DNA from 3 places in the Lysinibacillus sp. NPDC093216 genome. Region 3 is predicted to be linked to each of the others. Evidence: riboswitches for the same ligand, from Rfam matches in the RefSeq annotation. Region 3 holds a riboswitch; each other region holds the start of a gene.

Region 1 (3,285 bases), on a different contig from region 3:
TCGTTTAGCTGAAGGTAAACTATTTTTAAAAATGGATAAACAAGCAAAATATCAATAAAAGATTCCTTTTATCGACTCATCTCTAATAGATAGGACTGATAATTGTTAAAACTATATCATGTTATAAGTTGATTGGAGTGGAGGCTGGGCGACTCTTGGGGATCAGCGTCACAGATGAGACCCTGCAGCGAAGCGAAGCGGCTCATCGGACGCCCCCAGGAAAGCGCCCAGCCGGAACGGAAATCAACACGCTTATTTTATTTGATCAATAGAATCCTCATAACCTTACTACTAAATCTCAGACTTATAGTCAATAGCAAACGTACAAGCCTTGTGGTAGACTGTAGTATATTTGATTAAAGAAAGGGGTATTCGATGACCCAGCAGAAGTCTAACAAGGCGGCTTTGTATATTTTAATGTTTAATATGTTTATCGCAATGGGGAGTATCGGAATTATTATTCCTGTCATGCCTGATTATTTAAAACTATTTGGTGCTGCAGGACAAGTACTTGGCATGTTGATTGCAACGTTCGCCTTAGCACAATTCGTATTTTCTCCAATTGCTGGGAATCTTTCCGATCAATACGGTCGTAAAAATCTCATTATTTTCGGCCTTATCGTAACAGGACTTGCACAAATTGGATTCGGACTTTCTACAGATGTGTGGATGCTCTTCTTGGCACGCTTTTTAGGTGGCCTTGGATCTGCATTTGTGGCACCTCCTATAATGGCATTTGTGGCTGACATCACAACGTACGAGGAACGCGGAAAAGGTATGGGGATGATAGGGGCAGCAATGTCCTTTGGTTTTATGATCGGACCAGGTATTGGCGGATTCCTCTCAAAAGTTAGTTTGCATTTTCCGTTTTATACTGCTGGATGTGCAGCTATCTTAGCAGCTATTTTATCGTTCTTTTTATTGCCTGCTACAAAACCGAACACTGCTAAAAAAGCACAGAAGCAGGATAATCTTGCAAAGCAGATGGCCCGTTCAGTCCGAATGCCTTATTTTGTCATGCTAATTATCATGCTTGTATTCTCTTTCGGGATTGCTAACTTCCAAACAACATTATCATTATTTGTTACAGACAAGTTTAATTACACACCTACTGATATCGCCATTATATTAGTTATGGGCGGCGCTTTTGGTGTTGTTGTACAGATGTTTGTTATTACACCGCTGTTTAATCGCTTCGGCGAAATGAAAGTAGTGTTAGTCAATTTATTTATTGCAGCCGTTTCGATTTTCTTAATATTATTCGCATCTGGTTTTGCACTTATTTTAATTGTAGCGACCATCTTCTCTACAGCTACGACATTGATTCGCCCAGCCGTCAACACATTGATTTCAAAGCTTGCTGAGAATGAACAGGGCTATGCAGCTGGTCTGAACAATGCTTATATGAGTCTTGGTAATATGATTGGTCCAGCTCTAGCAGGTATATTATTCGATTGGAATATGAACAGTCCTTATATATTCGGGTCTATTATTTTAATGGCTTGTTTCTTCCTTGCCCTTATTTGGACAATGAAAAAAGCACCACATCTTATGCATCCTGATACAAAATAGTCTGAAAAGTTATTGACTATTTTTAGTAGTATGCTACATTAATATGTGAAAAACTAAAAATTCTATTAATTACCACTAGGGGAGTCTTTAAAAGGCTGAGACGTATATGATCATATACGGACCCTTTGAACCTGATCTAGTTCACACTAGCGGAGGGAAGTGCCGACACTTGCTTTTTACTATGTAGATACAAGGCCGCTTCCTATTGTTTTTTAGGAAGCGGCTTTTTTACGCTTTAGCGGCGCTTCTCTCTAGCTTAGCGGCGGAACTCTCCTGTTTAGCGGCCATTCTCACTGGCTTAGCGGCGGTATTCTCCACTTTAGCGGCGCTTCTCATAGCTTTAGCGGCGGAACTCTCCTGTTTAGCGGCGCTAACTATAAAATTCACATTTCAAAGGAGTGGAAATTATGTCAATTCGAAAATTAACAATCATGGCCTTATTAGTAGCAATTGCCGTAGCAGGTTCTACCTTCGTTTCAATACCAACGGGGATTGCGCGTGCCTACCCTGTCCAACATGCCATTAATGTTATCGGTGCTATCATTCTTGGTCCAGTTCCTACTGTTATGGTCGCCTTTGTCACAGCCATTATTCGTATTTTAACAGGCACAGGCTCATTACTAGCTATACCTGGCAGTGTTATTGGCGCTCTATGTGCAGCTCTTGCCTATAAATACAGCGATAAGCAATGGCTTGCAGGAGTCGGTGAAATGTTGGGGACAGGTATCATTGCCTCACTTATCGCAGTACCTTACGCGCATTTATTAATGGGGACATCCGTTGCTGCTTTATTTTTCATGCCAGCCTTTTTAACTTCAAGTACCATTGGTGCTATGCTAGGCATTGTCGTTGCTAGCAATTTGCGTAAGACAGTATTTGTAACTAACCTTAACACTCAGCTTAAATAACTTGATTTAAAGCAATTTAAAAACGTTACTTTCTTTAATGACAATTAATTAAGAAAGTAACGTTTTTTGTTCCAATTCACCCATACTTCAACGGTAATCCCATTTCATGAGCAATTAATAAAAAGTCTTTTTTGCTTATTTCAAAATGACCAAATCTAAATTTATAGCCATATTTGGATTTGTCCTCTACAAACTCTAAATAATCTAAGATCCTTTTTATTGGCACAGCTTTTGCATCTTTATAAAAGTCTATATCTCTTCTAAAAGGAATAAAATTTTCTGCCATTTGGAACTCGTATATTCGCTCGTCCTTCACTCTTCCAATTGCGGTAAATGCTCTTACAGGCTCATTACCATCTAGACTTTTTTTAGGAGAATAATAAATGATCCAGTCTCCTTTTTGCATTCGTTTCAAAGGTCTTTCTTTACCATGGCATAACTGGCCGAATCCTCCCTCAACCCCTTTTTGCACATGATTAAGAGATACCACACCAATCCAATATTTCGTGTCTCTTTCAGGTGTAGGAAGGGAATTTTTATTAGGATTTAATGACATAGCTTCCGCCCCCTTTTATTTTGGAATCATCGCCAACGATTTTATTTTTTCATTTTCAAGAATCAACCTTTCTTCCAGAATCACTGGGTTTGGCAAACCATCCCAAGTAGTTAAAACTGTAGCAATACATTCTGTATCATCACCATCAATATTTTGGATAGTTAATTTAAAGCCTTTTGGCATAGGTGACGTGTAAAAGTTTTGTATTTCTTTTCTTCCTTTAAAAATTTCACCTTTAAAATTTTTTAA
Region 2 (3,285 bases), on a different contig from region 3:
GAAATAGCGAAACAGGCATTTGAGGAATTAAAGCTGAAAATGGATGAAAAGCGCGAGCAATTTTCAGTAAGTATGACGGAAGCGGGCTTTGAAAACTATGAAGAATTTGCTACTGGGAAGCGAAGCATGCTGCAAATAGAAGCTTTACGGAAGGCTTGCAATGATTATGCACTACAAATCCACACATTACAGGTACAAATTACTGAGGGCGAGAAGCACCTTAAAGGGCAAGAGAAACAAGATTTAACGGTAATGGAAGAAAAGCTAGGGATGCTGCGTGTCACATATGAGGAAGCCTTCAAAGTATTGCAGCAAATGGAAGGATTTGCGAAGGCTTGTGTAGACTTTATCGAAAAAGTTGAGGAGACCGAACGGGAGATTCATTTACTTGAAAAAGAGGCAGGACGAGTGAAGGAGCTCTATGCAATGTTAAATGGACAGAATGCGAAAAAGCTGTCTTTTGAGCGTTATATTCAAATCAATTATTTAGATAAAATTACAGAGGCAGCAAATGTCCGGCTTTATCATTTATCCAACGGTCAATTTGAGCTACGACGTTCTGATCGCTTAGAAAAGCATGCTAAGCAAAGTGGGCTTGGACTAGATGTGTATGATGCTTATACAGATCAATTACGAGATGTGAAAACACTATCAGGGGGAGAAAAGTTTAATGCTTCTTTAAGTCTTGCCCTTGGGATGGCAGATGTCATTCAAAGCTTTCAAGGTAATATCCGCATTGAAACGATGTTTATTGATGAGGGCTTCGGTTCTCTCGATGAAGAAGCATTAAATAAGGCGATTGATACGCTTATTGATTTACAAGATTCCGGACGCATGATTGGAGTCATTTCACACGTTGCAGAGTTAAAAGCTACAATGCCTGCTGTGTTGCATGTTGAAAAAGCAATGAACGGTCACAGTCAAACATATTTTGAAGTGAAATAACAAAGAGGCGTATTTCTGTTTATATGGAAATACGCCTTTTTTGTTATTTTTTTGTTACGTTAGGATTTGTTCCTTTTTTTGCAGCGATTACTTTTTTGACAATCGGGATAACGATAGGTGCTAATTTTACAGCGGTTTTAACAACTTTAGATACTTTCACAAAATAACAGCTCCTTAAGTACTATCTGTTTAAGGAGAGGTTGAGATGAAACTTATCGGATCACGCGAACAGCCTGAACAATATTCCAAATAACGACTCCTAATGAAACGAGAATGTAAATTGCGAATGAAGCAAACCAAATGATAAGAAAATTATTACTACCGTCAAAATTGGTGTTGAATGATAAAGTTGAGAAGACAAAGACTGCAAAGAATATGATTCCGAATGCGACTGGAATTATATGCGAAATCAGTGCTCGAATAGAGTGCCTCTTTACGTCGCTATCTTTTGTAACAAAGTAAACGACTAATGGCACAATAAAGGGTGCGAATAAAATACTGAGATAACTAAAGGCAGATAAAATTTTTTGGTTCTCCATAGTAGTACCTCCTTTTTTAATATTTACGCATGAAAAACGATAAAGTTTCAAAAAAAAATGTGGAAGAGGTTGTAATCGTAACAGTGTTTGCGTACAATGAGGTTGTTCAATTAAATTAAGATGTAACGACCACAAGGGGAGCTGATGATGTCAGCTGAGACTGGGCACGTAATGCCTTGACTCTTCGAACCTGTAAGTTAACACTTGCGTAGGGATTGTGGATAGAAACCGACACTTTTACGATGTGAGGCTCTGTCCTGGCATCGTTTTTTTATCTTTATTGATGCCAGATAGGGACATATTTGCCAACTGATTTCTATTCCTGCTCTTGTATCCTACATCGGAACAAAGGAGAGAATATTTATGGACAATAAAAAACTTTTAATGCTTGTGGAGATTGCGATATTCGCAGCGATTGGCCTTGTACTAGATCAGGTTTCCTTTAAAGTATGGGCACAAGGCGGCTCTGTTAGTCTAGTGATGGTACCAATAATTTTAATAGCATTCCGCTGGGGCCTTATTCCTGGCCTGACAACGGGATTACTTATTGGTGTGATGCAAACAATGTTTGGCGCCTATATTATACATTGGCTACAAGGATTACTTGATTATGGTGTTGCCTTTACAGTAGTAGGCTTGGCGGCCGTTGTTCGCCGACCAGTGCTCGATGCTGCCAAAGATTTAAACAAAAAGAAAATGGCACTTTATATTATTGTAGGAACTGTATTAGCGGGCTTTTTACGTTATGCAGCACATACCATTGCGGGCGCTGTATTTTTCTCAGAGTATGCTGGCGATCAAAATGCGTGGATTTATTCAATCATCTACAATGGAACATATATGCTACCAGCAACGATTTTAACAGCGATTGTCGGTGTTCTACTATTTACAGCAGCACCTCAATTAATGCAACGAAAATCATAATTAGTATGCCCTTCACATAAGTGGAGGGTTTTATTATTATTGAAACTAGAACACCCACCTTTTATACCCTAAAAAGAATCCAAAAGGCGGAGGATTTTTAGAGCTAGATAGGGATGGCATTTGTTAAAACGTATCCATGGATATAGTTGATTGGAGTGGAGACTGGGCGACTCTTTGGGGATTAGCAATAGAGGAACGGAGGCTAAAACCATCACGTCCTGTGATAACGCCTTCGTGACCAACATCCTGTTGGCCTAAGCGGCTCATCGGACGCCCCCAGGAAGCTTTGCTCTGTGCGAAAGCGAAGCGACAGCAACAAATGTGTTTCTGTAGCGAAAGCAAAGCGTCAGCTACAAAGCGCCCAGTCGGAACGGAAATCAACCCCACGCTATAGTGAAGAGCCTGTTTTTCAGCACTTTACAATTCATGATGGCATATAATATTTAAAGCGTTTAGCGTTTTTTGTATAAAAAGTTATGTTATATTAATGAATAGACATTAGATGAAAGGGACGTTAAAAATGATTGTAAAAACGCAAGAAGAGATTGAAGCATTTAAAAAAATCGGCCGTATTTGTGCTGAAATTCGTGAGGCAATGAAGGCTGCTACAAAACCAGGTGTAACAACACTTGAATTAGATGAAATTGCAGGTCGTATGTTTGCAGAAGCAGGAGCAATTTCTGGACCTAAAGGGGAGTATGATTTCCCAGGATACACATGTATTAGTGTGAATGAGGAAGTCGCACATGGTATTCCAGGTAAACGTGTGATTAACGAGGGAGATATCGTAAATATTGATGTATCTGGTTCATTAAATGGCTATTTTGCTGATACGGGCATTTCATTTGTAGTTGGTGATGGCTATGAGGATAAAGAA
Region 3 (3,285 bases):
AAGACTTCCTCAAAATGCCTATTATTCATGCACTTATTATTGGTGTGGCAATGAACTATTTTAATATTGCTATTCCACAGTTTGTAAGAATTCCGATAGATCATGTGGCAGATGGCTTTATCGCTGTAGCATTAATAACTTTAGGGGCACAACTATCCCAGCTTGAAATCAAATCCATGTTCAATAAAGTGGTATTCATTAGCTGTTTTACGCGACTAGTCATAGGGCCAACCGTAGCATTGTTTATCATTTTTGCGCTTGGTCTTGACGGTGTCGTGGCACAATCACTTTTTATAGCTAGTTCGTTCCCGACGTCGCGAAATAGCTCAAGTTTGGCATTAGAATATGACGTAGAATCGGCAACTGCTGCACAAACAGTTTTATTTTCAACGATTGTAAGCTGTATTACAGTGACAATCGTGATTTATGTAGCGGAACTGTTGTTTACCTAATGGCTAGGTGCTCATTTGATTGCCCATAGTTGATAAAAACTGAAATTGTTCTGATAAAAGTTAAAATTGTTCCGATAAAACAAGATAATATTCCGATAAAAGTTAAAATTGTTCCGATAAAATGAGATTTTGTTCCGATAAATCTTCAAAGTATATGAATTCATCGAATAACGTGAAGTTGAATTCCGTTCCGGCTGTGCGCTTTGTAGCTGACGCTTTGCTTTCGCTACAGAAAACATTTGTAGCTGACGCTTCGCTTTTGCGCAGAGCAAAGCTTCCTGGGGGCGTCCGATGAGCTGTTTCGCATACGCTCCGAAGTCTAATCAGAAGCTGATTCTTGATGAATGTGCCAAAAATAATCAAATGAAGCTTCCATCTATTAGCAATATCTGCTACACTATCATCAAACTTAATAGCATTAACTAGGGGAGTCTGATGAGTCAGGCTGAGAGGGAAACGCATAGAGGTTTCTTGACCCTTTGGACCTGATCTGGCTCATACCAGCGTGGGAAAGTTAACCATTATTGCACTCAATGTTATTTGCAATAACTATACCTTTACATTCTTAGCCGGATCCAAAATTTTTTGGATTCGGCTTTTGTCTTTGTTTGGGTGAGCTAGATTCGGTCCTTATATAAATGTAAAAGGGAGCGAAGTAGTTTATGACAACAGTTAGCGACAAGAATATTACGATTATGTCCAGTTTTGAAGGAAGTAAAAAAGTTTACGTAGAAGGATCTCAATCAGATATTTTAGTGCCAATGCGTGAAATTGCTCTAAGTCCAACGACAGGAAGCTTTGGTGAAGAGGAAAATGCGCCAGTACGTGTTTATGATACGAGCGGCCCGTACACTGATCCTGCGTATAAGGTGGATATTACGAAAGGATTGCCAGCTTTATGTAGTGCATGGATCAAAGAACGCGGTGATGTTGAAGAATACGAAGGTCGTACTATCAAGCCAGAAGATAATGGATTCCGTAAAGCTGATGATCCGCGAATGAATGAAAATGTTTTTCCGGAATTATCTAGAAAGCCTTTACGCGCGAAGAAAGGTAAAAATGTAACACAGCTTCACTATGCACGAAAGGGAATTATTACTCCAGAAATGGAATTTGTAGCGATACGTGAAAATATGGACCCGGAATTTGTGCGCTCAGAAATCGCTGCAGGACGTGCTATTTTGCCATCTAATATTAATCACCCTGAGGCAGAGCCGATGATTATTGGACGTAACTTCCACGTGAAAATTAACGCCAATATTGGCAATTCAGCAGTGTCATCCTCTATTGCAGAAGAGGTAGAAAAAATGACGTGGGCTACACGCTGGGGTGCTGATAACATTATGGATTTATCTACTGGTAAGCATATTCATACGACACGTGAATGGATTATCCGTAATGCCGCGGTGCCAGTAGGAACGGTGCCGATTTATCAAGCGCTAGAAAAAGTAAATGGTGTGGCAGAGGATTTAACGTGGGAAGTGTATCGTGATACGTTAATCGAACAGGCTGAGCAAGGTGTTGATTACTTCACGATTCATGCAGGGGTATTACTGCGCTATGTGCCATTAACGGCTAATCGTGTAACAGGCATAGTGTCCCGTGGAGGCTCGATTATGGCGCAGTGGTGTTTATATCACCATCAAGAGAGCTTTTTATATACTCATTTTGAAGAAATCTGTGAAATTATGAAAACCTATGATGTAGCCTTCTCTTTAGGTGATGGTTTACGTCCGGGTTCTATAGCAGATGCAAATGATGAGGCTCAATTTGCGGAGCTAGATACGCTAGGGGAATTAACGCAAATTGCCTGGAAGCATGATGTACAGGTGATGGTAGAAGGACCGGGACATGTTCCAATGCATCTTATTAAAGAAAATATGGATAAGCAGTTAGAGGTGTGTAAGGAAGCACCTTTCTATACTTTAGGGCCGTTAACAACAGATATTGCTCCTGGCTATGACCATATTACATCAGCTATCGGTGCTGCGATGATCGGTTGGTATGGTACAGCGATGCTATGTTATGTGACGCCTAAAGAGCATCTCGGCTTACCAAATCGTGAGGATGTTCGCGTAGGGGTTATTACGTATAAAATTGCTGCACACGCGGCAGATTTGGCGAAAGGGCATCCGGGAGCACAGCAGCGTGACGATGCACTATCTAAGGCACGATTTGAATTCCGCTGGCGCGATCAATTCAATCTTTCGTTAGATCCAGAGCGTGCGGTCGAATACCACGATGAAACGTTGCCTGCAGAAGGAGCGAAAACTGCGCACTTCTGTTCAATGTGTGGACCTAAGTTTTGTAGTATGAGAATCTCACAAGATATTCGTAATTATGCAAAAGATCAAGATTTAAATACGACTGAAGCGATCCACCAAGGTATGCAGGAAAAGGCAAAGGAATTTAAAAAGGCAGGCAGTCAAATTTATCAATAATTATTAGAGCGGGCTTGTGTCTACTAGACACAAGCCTTTTTTGGTCATTAAGATAAAAAAGCTCCATGTGAAGTTGCCCTTCACATGGAGTAAAAAGTTGGATTTGGATATCAATAATAAGTGGAAAAAATCAATTATGCCTCAGCAAATGTTTGTTTGCTGAAATAAATTAAACGTTTGTTGGTTGTTTTTCGTATGGGTTTGAAAGATCCATACCTTCCAATGAAAGACCCATAGCTTTTGCTACACCTTCACCATATGCTGGATCAGCTAAATAGCAGTGCAGGATATGACGACGTTTGATGAACTCTTCAACTGGTGCCATATCATTAGCAGTATTTTCGAATAGGCGTTGTTGTTCTTCGGCAGTCATTAGGCGGAATAATTTACCC

What was found. A riboswitch is a leader RNA that binds a small molecule or an ion and turns the genes downstream of it on or off. The one in region 3 is predicted to bind thiamine pyrophosphate.
Region 1: it holds a riboswitch for thiamine pyrophosphate, as region 3 does, so the genes downstream of both, thiW (energy coupling factor transporter S component ThiW) here and thiC (phosphomethylpyrimidine synthase ThiC) in region 3, are expected to answer to the same signal.
Region 2: it holds a riboswitch for thiamine pyrophosphate, as region 3 does, so the genes downstream of both, thiT (energy-coupled thiamine transporter ThiT) here and thiC (phosphomethylpyrimidine synthase ThiC) in region 3, are expected to answer to the same signal.

Annotation. Positions count from the first base shown of each region.
Region 1 is NZ_JBNNVB010000001.1:416,973-420,257, forward strand. It holds gene ACQKOG_RS02075 (MFS transporter) at 376-1,572, shown strand; TPP riboswitch at 1,640-1,747, shown strand; gene thiW (energy coupling factor transporter S component ThiW) at 1,980-2,480, shown strand; gene ACQKOG_RS02085 (EVE domain-containing protein) at 2,557-3,036, opposite strand; gene ACQKOG_RS02090 (hypothetical protein) at 3,052-3,285, opposite strand, start outside.
Region 2 is NZ_JBNNVB010000013.1:39,540-42,824, reverse strand. It holds gene ACQKOG_RS15145 (AAA family ATPase) at 1-945, shown strand, start outside; gene ACQKOG_RS15140 (DUF4870 domain-containing protein) at 1,158-1,484, opposite strand; TPP riboswitch at 1,609-1,717, shown strand; gene thiT (energy-coupled thiamine transporter ThiT) at 1,848-2,408, shown strand; gene ACQKOG_RS15130 (hypothetical protein) at 2,532-2,675, opposite strand; gene ACQKOG_RS15125 (hypothetical protein) at 2,702-2,848, shown strand; gene map (type I methionyl aminopeptidase) at 2,929-3,285, shown strand, end outside.
Region 3 is NZ_JBNNVB010000018.1:102,065-105,349, forward strand. It holds gene ACQKOG_RS18355 (AEC family transporter) at 1-452, shown strand, start outside; TPP riboswitch at 867-981, shown strand; gene thiC (phosphomethylpyrimidine synthase ThiC) at 1,115-2,893, shown strand; gene ACQKOG_RS18365 (catalase) at 3,063-3,285, opposite strand, start outside.